One region of the Flavonifractor sp. HCP28S3_F3 genome, then DNA from elsewhere that is predicted to be linked to it. Evidence: predicted binding sites of a transcription regulator. Region 1 holds the regulator's gene; each other region holds the start of a gene.
What was found. Region 1 encodes HrcA, which represses chaperone genes, less so after heat shock. Its sites were predicted from a motif close to TGTTAGCACTCNNNNNNNNNGAGTGCTAACA; they were not measured.
Positions count from the first base shown of each region.

Region 2: the regulator HrcA is predicted to act here: its motif matches at 2,948-2,978, upstream of ACTNB1_RS10295 (Hsp20/alpha crystallin family protein).
Region 3: the regulator HrcA is predicted to act here: its motif matches at 2,704-2,734, upstream of htpG (molecular chaperone HtpG).
Region 4: the regulator HrcA is predicted to act here: its motif matches at 1,819-1,849, upstream of ACTNB1_RS05490 (co-chaperone GroES).

Region 1 is NZ_JBQHUF010000015.1:36,538-40,414, forward strand. Features, by position in the region: gene ACTNB1_RS12710 (MATE family efflux transporter) at 1-149, shown strand, start outside; gene ACTNB1_RS12715 (MBL fold metallo-hydrolase) at 146-907, shown strand; gene ACTNB1_RS12720 (GNAT family N-acetyltransferase) at 937-1,404, opposite strand; gene hrcA (heat-inducible transcriptional repressor HrcA) at 1,609-2,661, shown strand; gene grpE (nucleotide exchange factor GrpE) at 2,678-3,232, shown strand; gene dnaK (molecular chaperone DnaK) at 3,279-3,877, shown strand, end outside.
Region 2 is NZ_JBQHUF010000010.1:105,763-109,639, reverse strand. Features, by position in the region: gene clpB (ATP-dependent chaperone ClpB) at 1-2,241, opposite strand, end outside; gene ACTNB1_RS10295 (Hsp20/alpha crystallin family protein) at 2,321-2,749, opposite strand; gene ACTNB1_RS10290 (MATE family efflux transporter) at 3,049-3,877, shown strand, end outside.
Region 3 is NZ_JBQHUF010000017.1:33,277-37,153, forward strand. Features, by position in the region: gene ACTNB1_RS13510 (CapA family protein) at 1-63, shown strand, start outside; gene ACTNB1_RS13515 (hypothetical protein) at 161-1,174, shown strand; gene ACTNB1_RS13520 (hypothetical protein) at 1,176-2,648, shown strand; gene htpG (molecular chaperone HtpG) at 2,778-3,877, shown strand, end outside.
Region 4 is NZ_JBQHUF010000004.1:37,137-41,013, reverse strand. Features, by position in the region: gene ACTNB1_RS05500 (WG repeat-containing protein) at 1-764, shown strand, start outside; gene ACTNB1_RS05495 (diacylglycerol/lipid kinase family protein) at 800-1,708, shown strand; gene ACTNB1_RS05490 (co-chaperone GroES) at 1,901-2,185, shown strand; gene groL (chaperonin GroEL) at 2,258-3,877, shown strand, end outside.

The sequences.
Region 1 (3,877 bases):
TGGTGCTGAAGTGGGGCATCTTTTGGGTCTATGTGGGCGTCATCATGGAGAGCACCTCAAAATTCTTCTTCGGCGTGCCCCGGTTCCGTTCCCGGGTTTGGATCAACGACGTCACGCAATTCACCCACGAAAAGGAGGCGTCCCAATGAAGGTCACCGTTCTGATGGAAAACTCCGCGCCGGAAGGTCTGATCCCCGAACACGGTCTCTCCTTTTATATCGAATACCGGGGCGGCCGCTATCTGCTGGATGCCGGGGAGTGCGGCGCAGTGCTGGTCAACGCCCACAATCTGGGTGTTGATCTGTCGAAGGTGGATAGAGCCGCCCTGTCCCATGGCCACTATGACCACGCCGATGGCTTCAATGCCTTCTTTGCCGTCAATCACACCGCCTCCGTCTGCGCCCGGCCCCGGATCGTGGAGCCGGAGTACTGGGAGGAGAAAGAGTACATCGGCGTCAACCCCGGCATGCTATGCCGATATGAGGAGCGCTTTGACCTGGCGGAAGGGCCTCGGGAGCTGGCTCCCGGCCTCCACCTCATCCCCGACCGGGTGAAGCATGAACAGTCCCTGGTGGCTGAAACCAGCCAGGGACTGGTGGTGTTCAACTCCTGCTGCCATGCGGGAGTAGTGAAGATCCTGACCCAGCTGAAGGATCAGTTCCCCCAAACACCTATCCGGGCGGTGCTGGGCGGCTTCCATCTGATGGGAAAGGACGGTCCCTCCACCCTGGGCCCTGCTCCGGAAAAGGTGCACGCCATCGGCGCCGCCCTCCGGGACGAGCTGGATGTAAGGGCGGTCTACACCGGACACTGCACAGGGACACCCGCTTACACCATTTTAAAGGAGGAGCTGGGCGACCGGCTCCACGCCCTCACCACCGGAGCCATCTACGAATTTGAAGATTAAGAAAGGACGCGCCATCCGGCGCGTCCTTTTTATAACTCCCGTTCCATTCTGATATCGGAAAGTTGAAACCATTTATCGGAATACGTTACGTATTCAAAACCCAGCTTTTCGTAGATCCTGAGGGCGGATTTCAGCTTGTGGTTGGAGGTGACCACGATGGTCTTCTGCCCCGCGTCCCGGGCGGCCTGGAGCACAGCTTCCATCAGGGCGGTACCGATGCCCTGCTCCCGATACTCCTCCTTGACGCCGAACTTCAACGCCTCGCACACGCCCTCGCCCTGGAGCTCCAGCATCACCATCCCCACGATCTCATCCTTTGCCCTGGCCAGCAGCACCCGACCGCCCCCGGCGATGAACCGGTGGGGATCAGCCAGCATCTCCAGATCCACCGGTTCCAGCAGATCGTACTCCAGCAGCCAGGGCAGGGAGATATCCTCCAGCGCCTGCTTGTAGCGGTCCTCATAATCGATGATCTCTACCGGTAAGCCGTCCAACACGCATACCCCCTCTTGTGCCCATCATATCATTGAATCTCCCTCCCGTCAACCGCACCTTGTTTGCAGTCTTGTCCCCCGTCTGCCATAGTTTTTCCGTTCACATTTAATTTACAACCCTGCCTATTGACTTTTTCGGCGGGGGGTGCTACATTATGGTTAGCACTCAGGGAGTATGAGTGCTAAATTCGTAGAGAGGTGGCCGGAATGGATTTAACAGAACGAAAAAGACGCATACTCCGTGCCATCATCGAAAGCTACATTCAGTCGGCGGAGCCGGTGGGCTCCAAGGCCATCGCCCAGGCCATCGGCATGGAGGTCTCCTCCGCCACCATCCGGAATGAGATGGCGGACCTGGAGTCTATGGGCCTGCTGGAGAAGCCCCACACCTCCGCCGGACGTATCCCCTCTCCCAAGGGTTACCGGCTGTACGTCAATGAACTGATGGAGGAGCACAAGCTCTCCCTTCAGGAGACCGAGCGCATCAACCAAGCCCTGCGGCTGAAGATGCAGGAGCTGGACCGGGTGCTGGATCAGGCGGGCCGGGTGGTTTCCCAGCTCACCAATTATCCCGCCTTTGCCCTCTCCTCCGGGATGGACCGGGTAACCATTCGCCGGTTCGACCTTTTGATGGTGGAGCGCAACGCTTTTATTATTGTAGTAATGACGGACAGCAACATCGTCCGCAACCGGCTGATCCGCCTGCCCTCCGATCTGACGGAGGCCCAGCTGCAGATGCTCAACACCCTGCTCAACACCACCTTCACCGGCCTGACGCTGGAGGAGATCACACCGGAGCTGATGCGGGTGGCCCAGCACGCCGCCGGAGACGCCTATGGGCTGATCTCCCTGGTGGTTTCCTTCGCCATCGAGGTGTTGGAAAGCCTGGAACGGCGTACCGTCCACACCTCTGGCCTTGCACATCTGCTGGAGCTGCCGGAATACCGGAGCCTGGACCGGGCCCAGCCTCTGCTGAGCTATCTGTCGGAGGACGCTGATCCCGCCCGGTTCCCCGTACCCAAGGACGACCCCATGAAGATCCTCATCGGCCCGGAAAACGTAGCCGATGCCCTGAAGGACACCAGCGTTGTGGTGGCCAGCTATGATATCGGAGAAGGCATGCGGGGCGTCATCGGCGTAGTGGGACCCACAAGAATGGATTACGCCAAGATCACCGCCCGTCTGTCTTATCTGGCCGAAGGCCTGAGCCGTCTGTTCGGCCAGGGCGAGCTGCCGGACGGCAGGGACGATCACAAATAGGAGATGAGTGTACTCAATGAGCAGCAAGAAAGAAAACAAGCCGGCGGAGGAGCTGGAGCAGACCGTTTCTCAGCAGCCTGAGGAGCAGGCCGCCGAAGCCGCCGCCCCGGAGGAGACGCCCGATCCCCTGCTGGAGGAACTGGAGGCACTGAAAAAGAACCTCAGCGATCAGGAGGATAAATTCCTCCGTCTGGCCGCCGAGTACGACAACTACCGCCGCCGCAGCCAGAAGGAAAAGGAATCCGCCTGGGCGGACTCCAAGGCAGAGACTGCCGCCGCCTTCCTGCCGGTATATGATAATCTGGAGCGGGCTCTGAAGCAGGAAACCGCAGACGAGGCCTACAAGAAAGGCGTGGAGATGACCATGAACCAGCTGCGGGAGGTTCTCTCCAAGCTGGGTATCGAGGAGATCCCCGCTCTGGGCCAGCCCTTTGACCCCAACCTTCACAACGCCGTGATGCATGTGGAGGACGAGAACGCCGGAGAGAACACCATCGTTGAGGTGTTCCAGGCCGGTTTCCGCAACGGAGACAAGGTCATCCGGTTCTCTATGGTTAAGGTAGCAAACTGATTTCATTTGTTAAAAACCAATTTCTTTATTATTGGAGGAATAGATTATGTCTAAGATTATTGGTATCGACCTCGGTACAACTAACTCTTGCGTCGCCGTTATGGAAGGCGGCGAGGCTGTCGTCATCGCCAACGCGGAAGGCAACCGCACTACCCCCTCTGTCGTGGCCTTCTCCAAGGACGGCGAGCGTATGGTGGGCCAGGTGGCCAAGCGCCAGGCTATCACCAACCCCGACCGCACCATCGCTTCCATCAAGCGTGAGATGGGCACCAACTACAAGGTGAACATCGACGGCAAGGCCTACACCCCCCAGGAAATCTCCGCCATGATTCTGCAGAAGCTGAAGGCGGACGCCGAGGCTTATCTGGGCCAGCCTGTCACCGAAGCTGTCATCACCGTTCCCGCTTACTTCACCGACGCTCAGCGTCAGGCCACCAAGGACGCCGGCAAGATCGCCGGTCTGGACGTAAAGCGTATCATCAACGAGCCCACCGCCGCTGCTCTGGCCTACGGTGTGGATAAGGAGACCGACCAGAAGATCATGGTGTACGATCTGGGCGGCGGCACCTTCGATGTGTCCGTGCTGGAAGTAGGCGACGGCGTCATCGAGGTTCTGGCCACCGCTGGCAACAACCGTCTGGGCGG
Region 2 (3,877 bases), on a different contig from region 1:
GCTCTTGGCCTCCTCAGTGATCTCGCCGTTCTGGTCAATGCCGTCCAGCAGGTACTGGGAGCCCAGGTTGGAGGTGAGGATGATGATGGTGTTCTTGAAGTCCACCGTGCGGCCCTGGCTGTCGGTGATCCGGCCGTCGTCCAGCACCTGAAGCAGGATGTTGAACACGTCGGGATGGGCCTTCTCCACCTCGTCGAACAGCACCACGGAGTAGGGGTGGCGGCGGACGGCCTCGGTGAGCTGGCCGCCCTCCTCATAGCCCACATATCCCGGAGGTGCGCCAATCAGGCGGGACACGGAGAATTTCTCCATATACTCGCTCATGTCGATACGGACCATGTTCTTCTCGCTGTCGAACAGAGCTTCCGCCAGGGTCTTGGCCAGCTCCGTCTTGCCCACGCCGGTGGGGCCCAGGAACAGGAAGGAGCCAATGGGCCGGTCGGGGTCGGCAATGCCGGCCCGGCTGCGGAGGATGGCCTCGGACACAAGGCGCACGGCCTCGTCCTGGCCCACCACCCGCTGGTGGAGGATGTCCTCCAGATGGAGCAGCTTCTCACGCTCGCCCTCCATCAGCTTGGCCACGGGAATGCCGGTCCAGCGCTCGATGATGCGGGCGATCTCCTCCTCGGTGACCTTGTCCCGCAGCAGGGAACGGGCCTTGCCCTCGTTGGCGATGGCCTCCTCGGCCTCTAGCTGCTTGCGCAGCTCGGGGATCTTGCCGTACTGCAGCTCGGCGGCACGGTTCAGGTCGTACTCCCGCTGGGCCTTCTCCAGCTGGGCGTTGGCGGCCTCCAGATCCTCACGCAGCTTCTGCACCTTGCCGATGGCGTTCTTCTCGTTCTCCCACTGGGCTTTCTTGGCGTTGAACTCGTCCCGCATCTCGGCCAGCTCCTTCTGGATCTCGGCCAGATGCTCCTTGGAGATGGCGTCGTCCTCCTTCTTCAGGGCGGCCTCCTCGATCTCGTGCTGGATGATCTTCCGCTGGATGACGTCCAGCTCGGTGGGCATGGAGTCGATCTCGGTGCGGATCATGGCGCAGGCCTCGTCGATCAGGTCGATGGCCTTGTCGGGCAGGAACCGGTCGGTGATATAGCGGTCGGACAGGGTGGCGGCGGCAATGATGGCGCCGTCCTGGATCTTCACGCCGTGGAACACCTCGTAGCGCTCCTTCAGGCCACGGAGGATGGCGATGGTGTCCTCCACCGTGGGCTCGTTCACCATCACGGGCTGGAACCGCCGCTCCAGAGCGGCGTCCTTTTCGATATACTGGCGGTACTCGTTGAGGGTGGTGGCGCCGATGCAGTGGAGCTCGCCACGGGCCAGCATGGGCTTCAGCAGGTTGCCGGCGTCCATGGCGCCCTCGGTCTTGCCGGCGCCCACGATGGTGTGCAGCTCGTCGATGAAGAGGATGATGCGGCCTTCGGACTTCTTCACCTCGTTGAGGACGGCCTTTAACCGCTCCTCAAACTCGCCCCGGTACTTGGCGCCCGCGATCAGGGAGCCCATATCCAGGGCGAAGATGGTCTTGTCCTTCAGGGAGCCGGGCACGTCGCCCTTCACGATCCGCTGGGCCAGACCCTCGGCAATGGCGGTCTTGCCCACGCCGGGCTCGCCAATCAAAACGGGGTTGTTCTTGCTCTTGCGGCTCAGGATACGGATCACGTTGCGGATCTCGTCGTCACGGCCGATGACCGGGTCCAGCTTGTTCTGACGGGCCCGCTCCACCAGGTCGGAGCCGTACTTCTTCAGGGCGTTGTAGGTCTCCTCCGGGTTGTCGGAGGTCACCCGCTGGTTGCCCCGGACGCCGGTGAGGGCCTGGAGCACCCCTTCCTTAGTGATGTTGTAGGTGCGGAAGAGCTCCTTCAGGGCGCTGTTGGCCGTGTCAATCAGGGAGAGCAGCAGGTGCTCCACCGACACATACTCGTCCTTCATGGAGGAAGCGATGGACTCGGCGGTGTTCAGGCACTTGTCCACGTCCTGAGCCACGTAGATCTTGCCCTGCTCCCGGCCGGAGCCGGACACACGGGGCAGCTTTTCCACCTCCGCCTTGGCGGCGGCGGCGAAGGAGGGCACGGTGATGCCCATGTTCCCCAGCAGCTGGGGGATCAGGCCGGCCTCGTCGCTCAGCAGGGCCAGCAGCAGGTGGGGCTGCTCGATCTGCTGGTTGCCGTACTCGGTGGCCAGGCTCTGGGCGGTCTGCACCGCCTCAAGGGATTTCTGCGTATATTTCTGCGCGTTCATATCGCGTCACATCTCCTTTCATGGGGAAAAACGACAGGGAGCCGGTCAGCCACGGCTGACCGGCTCCCGGATATCCAGGTCAATCAATGGCGATCCGACGGGTCTCAGGAACCACGGGGACGGCCTTGGGCAGATTCAGCTCCAGAATGCCGTTCTGGTAGGCGGCGGTGATGCCGCTCTCATCAATGCCGGTGATGTCGAAGGAACGGGTGAAGGAGCCGTATCTCCGCTCCCGGCGGATGTAAGAGCCCTTGTCGTCCTTCTGCTCCTTGTTCTCCTTGTGCTCAGCGGAGATGGTCAGGATGCCGTCCTTCACGTCCAGCTTGATGTCCTCTTTGTTAAAGCCGGGCAGCTCAGCTTCTAAAACAAACTTGTCGCCGGCGTCCCGGATGTCGGTCCGGAAGGCGGGCAGGTTGGCGTTGCTGCTCTGGAAGAAGTTGCGGGTAAAGTTATCAAACGTATCGAACACGTTGTCGTTATTGCGCTCAAAAGGAAGCATACCAAACATAATGATCTCTCCTTAGTCTGTTGGATTTGGTGGATGAAATGCGTTAGCAGTCAAGAAAATGAATTGCTAATTTCTCCGATTTTCCATGGCGCTCATCCTCTTTCTGCCCCATTGATCCGGGGCTTATCTCGTTTTCTGATTGAGATTATAGGGCGAGACTGTGAACAAATATACATCAAATTATGTCCAAATTGTAAACATTAGCACTCTTAGGCCGAGAGTGCTAAAACGGCGCGGAGGGGTTTACGCGCCCTGGAAAAAGAGGTATAATGCCCAGGATACCGTGAAGGAGGATGGATATGCGACGGACCAACGACCTGGGCAAAGACCCGGTATTTCCCCTGGTGTGCCGCCTGGCGATCCCCACCATGCTGGCTCAGATGGTCAGTGTATTATATAGTATCGTGGATCGCATGTATATTGGAAACATTCCGGAAATCGGGGACCTGGCCCTGGCAGGCGTAGGGGTGTGCGGCCCCATCGTCACCCTGCTGGGCTCCTTTGCCACCCTGGTGGGCCTGGGAGGCTCGCCCATCCTGGCTATGCGCATGGGAGAGGGGAACGAGAAGGAAGCCCGGAAGGTGCTGTCCAACAGCTTCCTCATGCTGCTGGTGCTCTCCGGCGTGCTGACCACTCTGTTTCTGCTGCTGAAGGAGCACCTGCTCATGTGGTTCGGCGCCAGCTCCGCCACCTTCGGCTATGCCGATACCTATCTTACCATTTACACCGCCGGTACCTTCTTCGCCCTGATGGCCACGGGCATGAACAGCTTCCTCATTGCCCAGGGCTTTTCCGGTCTGGGCATGGCCACGGTGATGCTGGGCGCGGTGCTGAATATCGCCCTGGACCCGGTGTTCATCTTCCTGCTGGACCTGGGGGTGGCGGGCGCGGCCATCGCCACAGTGATCTCCCAGATGGCCTCCTGCGCCTTCGTGCTGTGGGCCCTGCTGCGGAGAAGCATGCCGGTGCCCCTGCGCTGGGGCGGCTTTGAGCGGCGGATCATGAAGAATATCGTGGCCTTCGGCCTGTCGCCCTTCCTTATTATTGCCACCGACAGTATTCTGCTGATCGTCCTCAACACCGTACTCCAGCGGTACGGCGGCCCGAAGCTGGGCGATACCCTGGTGA
Region 3 (3,877 bases), on a different contig from region 1:
AGCGCTCTTGTCCAGCGTCTGGAAGAAACAGAGAGAAATTGTCTGGAAATTTTCGGTTTCTAACTTTTTTCGTAGCTTTTTGCCTCCAAACTGTAACCTCCTTTGTCACGCTTTGTACCGGTATCCATGGTACCATAAGGGTGACAAAGGAGGTTTTGTTATGAGACGCGTTCTTTCGTTTGCGCTGACCCTTGTGTTCCTGGCGGGCTGCGCGGCACAGCAGACGCCTCCCGCCTCCTCCCCTCCGGCGGCAGAAGACCAGAACAGCGCTCTGGCCGCTCCCGTCACTGAGGAGGACATTTACACGCTTTATGAAACAGACGGCTATCAGGTACAAAAGCTCACCCCCTACGGTCCCGACTTCCTGGCGGAGGTCAGCTACGGCAGCGACACCGGCTTCACCCTGCTGGAGTGGGTATTCGGCGCTTCCGGGCGGCGGGTACAGCTCACCGCAATGAGCCAGTTCACCGGCTATGAGATCCTGGACACCGGCCAAGTACACTACACCACCAACGGCCTGGATTCCGGCACTCCCTGGCAGGGCATGCCGGATGAGGTGACAGTCCGGGTGCTGGGAGATGAGAGCGGCACGCTGGTACCCGGCTGGGCGGAGATTGAGGAGAGCCGGGACACCGTCTGGCTGGACCCGGCCCAGCCCCTGTATATCGGGACCTCGGAGAAGGGTGTCCCCGTCTTTTCCGACCGGTATGAGCAGTTGTACGACGCCCGCATCGACGCCAACGGCCTGTCCTTCTCCTTCATCCCCAACGGGGACAGCGAAGAAAAATTCTATTCCTTCTTCCCGGCAGTTACCACCATTCCCAGCTTTTCCACCTCCTTTGACCCGGACACCCGGGTCTTTACCCTCCGGCTGTACAACACCTGCCTCAGCAGCGGCGCCCCCGGGACCTCGCTGAACGACAGTCTGGCCCTGATGAACTATCCGGAGGACCTGTACCCCTATGTCTTCCCGGCGGGTTCCCTGGGCCGGGACAGCCACTTCCTCACCGGCGTGGTCATCCGGGAGGACGGAGCGGACACGGTGGTCACCGCCAAACTGACCGAGCAGGCCTTCCGCTTCACCGTGGAGACCTCCAACCTGGGGTACGACAACATCCCCAGCTTCCGGATCCTGTTCCGGGAATATCACAACGATTTGGATGGGAGCGAGTAACATGAAACAAGCACTGCTGGGCCTGCTGCTGCCGGCCCTGATCCTTTCCCTGGCGGGCTGCGCGGAGCAGACGCCGCCCCCCACGTCCCCCTCACCGGCGGCGGAGACCCGCCCCCTGACCCAGGAGGAGATCGACCGGGTCAACGAGGCCTTCTCCCCTCTGGTGGAGCAGGACGGAGTGACATCTGCCACTCCGGTGAGTGGCTTTTTCACCAGCTACTATGACGATGTGAAGGATCTGAACTTTACAGAATTTCTCCGCTACTTCCCTGGCGACGGTCTGGTGGAGGAGGCGGATCAGACGGAGTTTGACGCCCTGTCCGTTCTGCCGGACTTCCCCTTTGCCCAGGAGACGGCCGATCTGAAGTGGACGTCCCCCTCCGATCTGCCTGTGCCCATCCACCGCATCCTCCGCACCTCCGTGGACGAGACACTGGAGCGGTACGCCGGCATCACCACCGCTGATCTCACCAGCACAGACGGCACTCTCTATCTGCCGGAATACGACGCCTGGTACACCTTCACCAGCGACTTTGGCCCCGGTACGTTTGTATGTGCCGGAGGCCAGGTGGACGAGGCCGCCGGTTCCGCCCTGCTGTGGGCGAACCCCTGGGAGGACGGCTCCCGCACCGAGCTGACCCTGGAACGGGATGGAGAGGCCTGGCACATCCGCTCCTTCCGCATCAGCTACCCTGACCCGGAGGGTTCCCTGACGGCGCTGCTCACCGACCTGCAGAAAGGGGAGGTGGGCGAGTATACCTGGGGCGGTCAGGGGGAGCAGTACATCTATCCCGACGACCTGGCGGAGCTGCTCCGCACCGCGGCAGCCAGCCCTGCGGAGCGGGATTCCCTGGGTGAGAACATCCTTTGGACCCTGGATGTGCCCATCATCCCGGCCGCCAACTATTCCGGCAGGGGTACGCTTCACCTGAGCGCCGGTCTGGAAGAAAACGTGGTGGAGGTCTCCGGCCGGGACGGCCTGCCGGCAGGCACCTTGTACCTGGAAAATCAGGAGCTCTATCAGCTGGTCCGCACCAGCCAGGACTACGAGGGCTTTATCAATGAGACCTACTATGAAAAATACCGGGATATCGTGGACGGCTATTTTGACAGCCGGCTGGAGGAAGTAAAAGACGCCGGCTATGTGTCCTGGGAGCTGAGCGAGTTTCTGGGCGTGCTGGGTACCACAAAGCAGGACGGGAAGGGCGTTGTGGCCTTCCGGATGAAGGCCGCTTTTTCCACCGATCCGCCGGAGCTGGCTCCCGACCGGATCGCCGGTGGTGCCTATGTGGACAGTCAGCTCCGTGCCCACGGGCTGGACTGGCAGAACGTCTATCTGGTGACCCTGGACAATGAGCCGATAGGTATCGCCTTCGGAGAGGACATCATCGACTTCATTGACGACCATTGGGGACAGGATGTGGATCCCGCTGAGCTGCAAGCAGTGATAGAGGCCTCCACCCGAGAGGGCTGAATTGTAAACATTTCTTGAACCCCCTTGCAATTTTCCATACGAAGGACTATGATAGCGTTAGCACTCAGGATAGCCGAGTGCTAACGCTATGTTTTTAAAAATAGTTTTCATATAGGAGGCATCCACACAATGGCGAAAAAGCAATTCAAGGCGGAGTCCAAGCGGCTGCTGGACCTGATGATCAACTCCATTTACACCCACAAGGAGATCTTCCTGCGGGAGATCATCTCCAACGCCAGCGACGCCATGGACAAGCTGGCCTACAAGGCTCTGACCGATGACAAGGTGGGAGTGGACCGCTCCCAGCTGAAGATCACCCTGACCCCTGACCAGATCGCCCGCACCCTCACCATCAGCGACAACGGCATCGGCATGACCAAGGAAGAGCTGGAGCAGAACCTGGGCACCATCGCCCGCAGCGGCTCCCTTCAGTTCAAGGAGGAGCTGGCCAAGAGCGAGAAGGCCGAAGGGGACACCACCGACATCATCGGCCAGTTCGGCGTTGGCTTCTACTCCGCCTTCATGGTGGCCGACCACGTCACCGTCACCTCCAAAGCCTACGGCTCTGACGAGGCCTACCGCTGGGAGTCCGACGGCGCTGACGGCTACACCATCACCCCCTGCGAGAAGGAGAGCGTGGGCACCGACATCGTGCTCCACATCAAGGCCAACACCGAGGAGGACCACTACGACGAGTATCTGGAGCAGTACCGCCTCAGCGACCTGGTGACCAAGTACTCCGACTATATCCACTACCCCATCGTCATGCTCATGCACAAGTCCCGCCAGAAGCCCCGTCCGGAGGACGCCGGGGACGACTACAAGCCGGAGTGGGAGGACTACGACGAGTGGGAGACCCTCAACTCCATGGTGCCCCTGTGGCAGCGGCCCAAGAGCGAGGTCAAGGCTGAGGAGTACAACCAGTTCTACAAGGAGAAGTACGGCGACTGGGAGGACCCCCTGAGCGTGATCCATGTGTCCGCCGAGGGCACGGTGGAGTACAAGGCCATGCTCTACATCCCCGCTCACACCCCCTTTGACTTCCACACCCGGGAGTACCAGAAGGGGCTGCAGCTCTACTCCTCCGGCGTGCTCATCATGGACAAGTGCGCCGACCTGCTGCCCGATCACTTCCGGTTCGTCAAGGGCGTGGTGGATTCCCAGGACTTCTCCCTGAACATCTCCCGTGAGATGCTCCAGCACACCCGCCAGCTGAAGGTGATCGCCAA
Region 4 (3,877 bases), on a different contig from region 1:
AGCTGGCCTATGACAGCGTAAAGGTGGAGGAGCAGGGTGGCGTTCAGGTGCTCACCCTGCGGGACGGAAAGGGCGGCGTGACCCGGGTGCCGGTCTTTGATCTGCCGGGCATCCTGGTGCGCAAGAACGTGCCCTCCGCTCACTTCCCTCTGACCCGGGGGAAGCTGCCAAAATTCTCCGACGTGTCCCAGAAGGAGTGGTACGCCCTGTGGGTGGATATCGCCTATAACGTGGGTCTGGTGTCCGGGGTGGGGGATAACCGCTTCAACCCCGGCGGCACCATGACGGTGGCCGAGACCCTCCAGCTGGCCGCCACCATCGAGAGCCGCTACCGGGACGACAGCTTCCACAAGAGCGCCCAGACCGGGCCCAACTGGTACACCGGCGCGGTGAATTACTGCATCGCCAGCGGCATCATCAAGAGCGGACAGTTCTCCCAGAAGGACTATACCCGCCCGGCCACCCGGCTGGAGATGGCCCAGATCTTTGCCGCCACCAGCCCGGTGAAGGACATGCCCACCCTGAACAATGCCATTCGGGTGCGTACCTCCATCCCCGACGTCCTGCCCACCTCCACGGGGGCCTCGTCGGTGTATACCCTGTATGAGAAGGGTCTGCTGTCCGGCGTGGACAGCAAGCTCACCTTCCACCCGGGCGGCACCATGACCCGGGCAGAGGCGGCGGCGCTGGCCTCCCGGATTGCCCGGGCGGAGCAGCGGATCACCCTGTGGGGGGAGTATGACGGGACCGCGCTGGTCTCTTGATCGATTACATAAGCAAAAAGGAGGCTGGGGCCTGCGTGAAGCATCTGTTCCTCATCAACCCCTATGCCGGAAAATATGACCGCAGTCAGGAAATGAAGGAGAAGATCCGCGCCGCCATGGCGGACCGGGGGGAGCCCTGGGAGGCGGCGGTGACGGAATATGCCGGCCACGGCGTGGAGCTGGTCCGTGCCGCGGCGGAGCTTGGGGAGCCCCTGCGGGTGTACGCCTGCGGCGGGGACGGCACTCTGAACGAGGCGGTGAACGGCGCCGCCGGCTATGAGCATGTGGCGGTGACCCACTACCCCATGGGCTCGGGCAACGACTTTCTGCGGATGTTCGGTCCGGATGCCAGCCGGTTCTATGATCTGAAGGAGCTGCTGGACGGACCCCAGACTCCCATGGACCTCATTGCGTGCGGGGACCGGCTGGCCCTCAACGTCTGCTCCATCGGCTTTGACGCCCGCATCGGCTTGGGTGTGGCCGACTTCAAGAAGCTGCCTCTGGTCAACGGCACCATGGCCTATCAGCTCTCCGCCGTGCGCACCATCGTCCAGGGCATCCACCGCCCCTACCGGGTGGAGGTGGACGGGGAGACGGTGCCGGGAGAGGAATTTACCCTGATCTGCGCCTGCAACGGCCGGTACTACGGCGGCGGCTTCAATCCCAGCCCCGACGCCATGCCGGACGACGGCCTGCTGCATTTTGTCATCATCCCCGCCGTGTCCCGCCTCACCGTGCTGGCGCTCATTAAGAAGTTTGCCCGGGGAGAGGCGGGGGAGATCCCCGGGGTCATCCTCCGCCAGGGCCGGGAGCTGAAGGTGACCTGCGACCGGATGAGCATGATCAACCTGGACGGCGAGCGGGTGGACGGGATGGAGCTTCTGGCCCGCCTGTCGGACAAGAAGGTGAACTTCATCTATCCCGCCGGCGCCTGCTGGCGTTAGCACTCCGCCCTGGGGTTTGTGAACAAAACTTGAACTTTTTAAAAATCAACCCCCTTTTCTGAAAAAAGGGGGTTGATTTTTTTGGCCGAGAGGGGTATTATCTTACTTGTGGTTAGCACTCCGGCAAAATGAGTGCTAACAAATTGAATCGCTTAATAAGAAAATAAAGATACATGTAAGGAGGAACCCATTATGAAACTCAAGCCTCTTGCCGACCGTGTGGTCATCAAGCTGGTCGAGGCCGAAGAGAAGACCAAGAGTGGCATCATCCTGACCGGTGCTGCCAAGGAGAAGCCCGAGGTGGCCGAAGTCATCGAGGTGGGCCCCGGCGGACTGGTGGACGGCAAGGAAGTCACCATGACCGTGAAGGTGGGCGACAAGGTCATCACCAGCAAGTACTCCGGCACCGAGGTCAAGGTGGACGGCGAGGAGTACACCATCGTCCGTCAGTCTGATATCCTGGCTATCGTTGAGTGATCGCCTGACTGCTGCACAAACACTGATTTCCGGGCGGCGCTGACCGCCTGATACAAATGGAGGTAATTCGTTATGGCTAAGGTTATTTGCTACGGCGAGGAAGCCCGTCACGCTCTGGAGCGGGGCGTTAACCAGCTCGCCGATACCGTTAAGATCACCATGGGTCCCAAGGGCCGCAACGTGGTGCTGGACAAGAAGTTCGGCGCTCCCCTCATCACCAACGACGGCGTGACCATCGCCAAGGAGATCGAGCTGGACGATCCCTTTGAGAACATGGGCGCTCAGCTGGTGAAGGAAGTCTCCACCAAGACCAACGACGTGGCCGGCGACGGCACCACCACCGCCACCCTGCTGGCTCAGGCCATCATCCGCGAGGGTCTGAAGAACCTGGCTGCCGGTGCCAACCCCATGGTCATGAAGAAGGGCATCGCCAAGGCTACCAACGCCGCCATCGAGGCCATCAAGGCCAACAGCCAGAAGGTCAACGGCTCCGACGACATCGCTCGTGTCGGCACCGTGTCCTCCGGCGACGAGACCGTGGGCAAGCTGATTGCTGAGGCCATGGAGAAGGTTTCCCACGACGGCGTCATCACCGTTGAGGAGTCCAAGACCGCCGAGACCTATTCCGAGGTCGTGGAAGGCATGCAGTTCGACCGGGGCTACATCACCCCCTATATGGTCACCGACACCGAGAAGATGGAGGCCGTCCTGGACGACGCTCTCATTCTGATCACCGATAAGAAGATCTCCAACATTCAGGAGCTGCTGCCCATCCTGGAGCAGGTGGTGCAGTCCGGCAAGAAGCTGCTGGTCATCGCCGAGGACGTGGAGGGCGAGGCTCTGTCCACCCTGATCGTCAACAAGCTGCGCGGCACCCTGAACGTGGTGTGCGTCAAGGCCCCCGGCTTCGGCGACCGCCGCAAGGAGATGCTGCAGGATATCGCTGTCCTCACCGGCGGCACTGTGATCTCCGCTGAGGTTGGCCTGGAGCTGAAGGAAGCCACCATGGATCTGCTGGGCAAGGCCCGTCAGGTGAAGGTCTCCAAGGAGAACACCATCATCGTGGACGGCGCCGGCAATGCCGACGACATCAAGGCCCGTGTGGCTCAGATCCGTTCTCAGATCGAGACCACCACTTCCGACTACGACCGCGAGAAGCTGCAGGAGCGTCTGGCCAAGATGGCCGGCGGTGTGGCTATCATCCGCGTGGGCGCCGCCACTGAGGTGGAGATGAAGGAGAAGAAGCTCCGCATCGAGGACGCCCTGAACGCTACCCGCGCCGCTGTTGAGGAAGGCATCGTGGCCGGCGGCGGCACCGCTTATGTGAACGCCGTGCCCGCCGTGGAGAAGCTGCTGGCTGAGTCCGAGGGCGACGAGAAGACCGGTGTCCGCATCATCGCCAAGGCTCTGACCGAGCCCATGCGCCAGATTGCTACCAACGCCGGCATCGACGGCTCCGTGGTTCTAGAGAACGTGAAGAAGGCCAACAAGGTTGGCTACGGCTTCGACGCTTACAGCGAGGAGTACGTGGACATGATCTCCGCCGGTATCGTGGATCCCACCAAGGTGACCCGCTCCGCTCTGGAGAACGCCGCTTCCATCGCCTCCGTGCTGCTGACCACCGAGTCCCTGGTGGCCGACAAGAAGGAGCCCACTCCTCCCGCTGCTCCCGCTCCCGACATGGGCGGCATG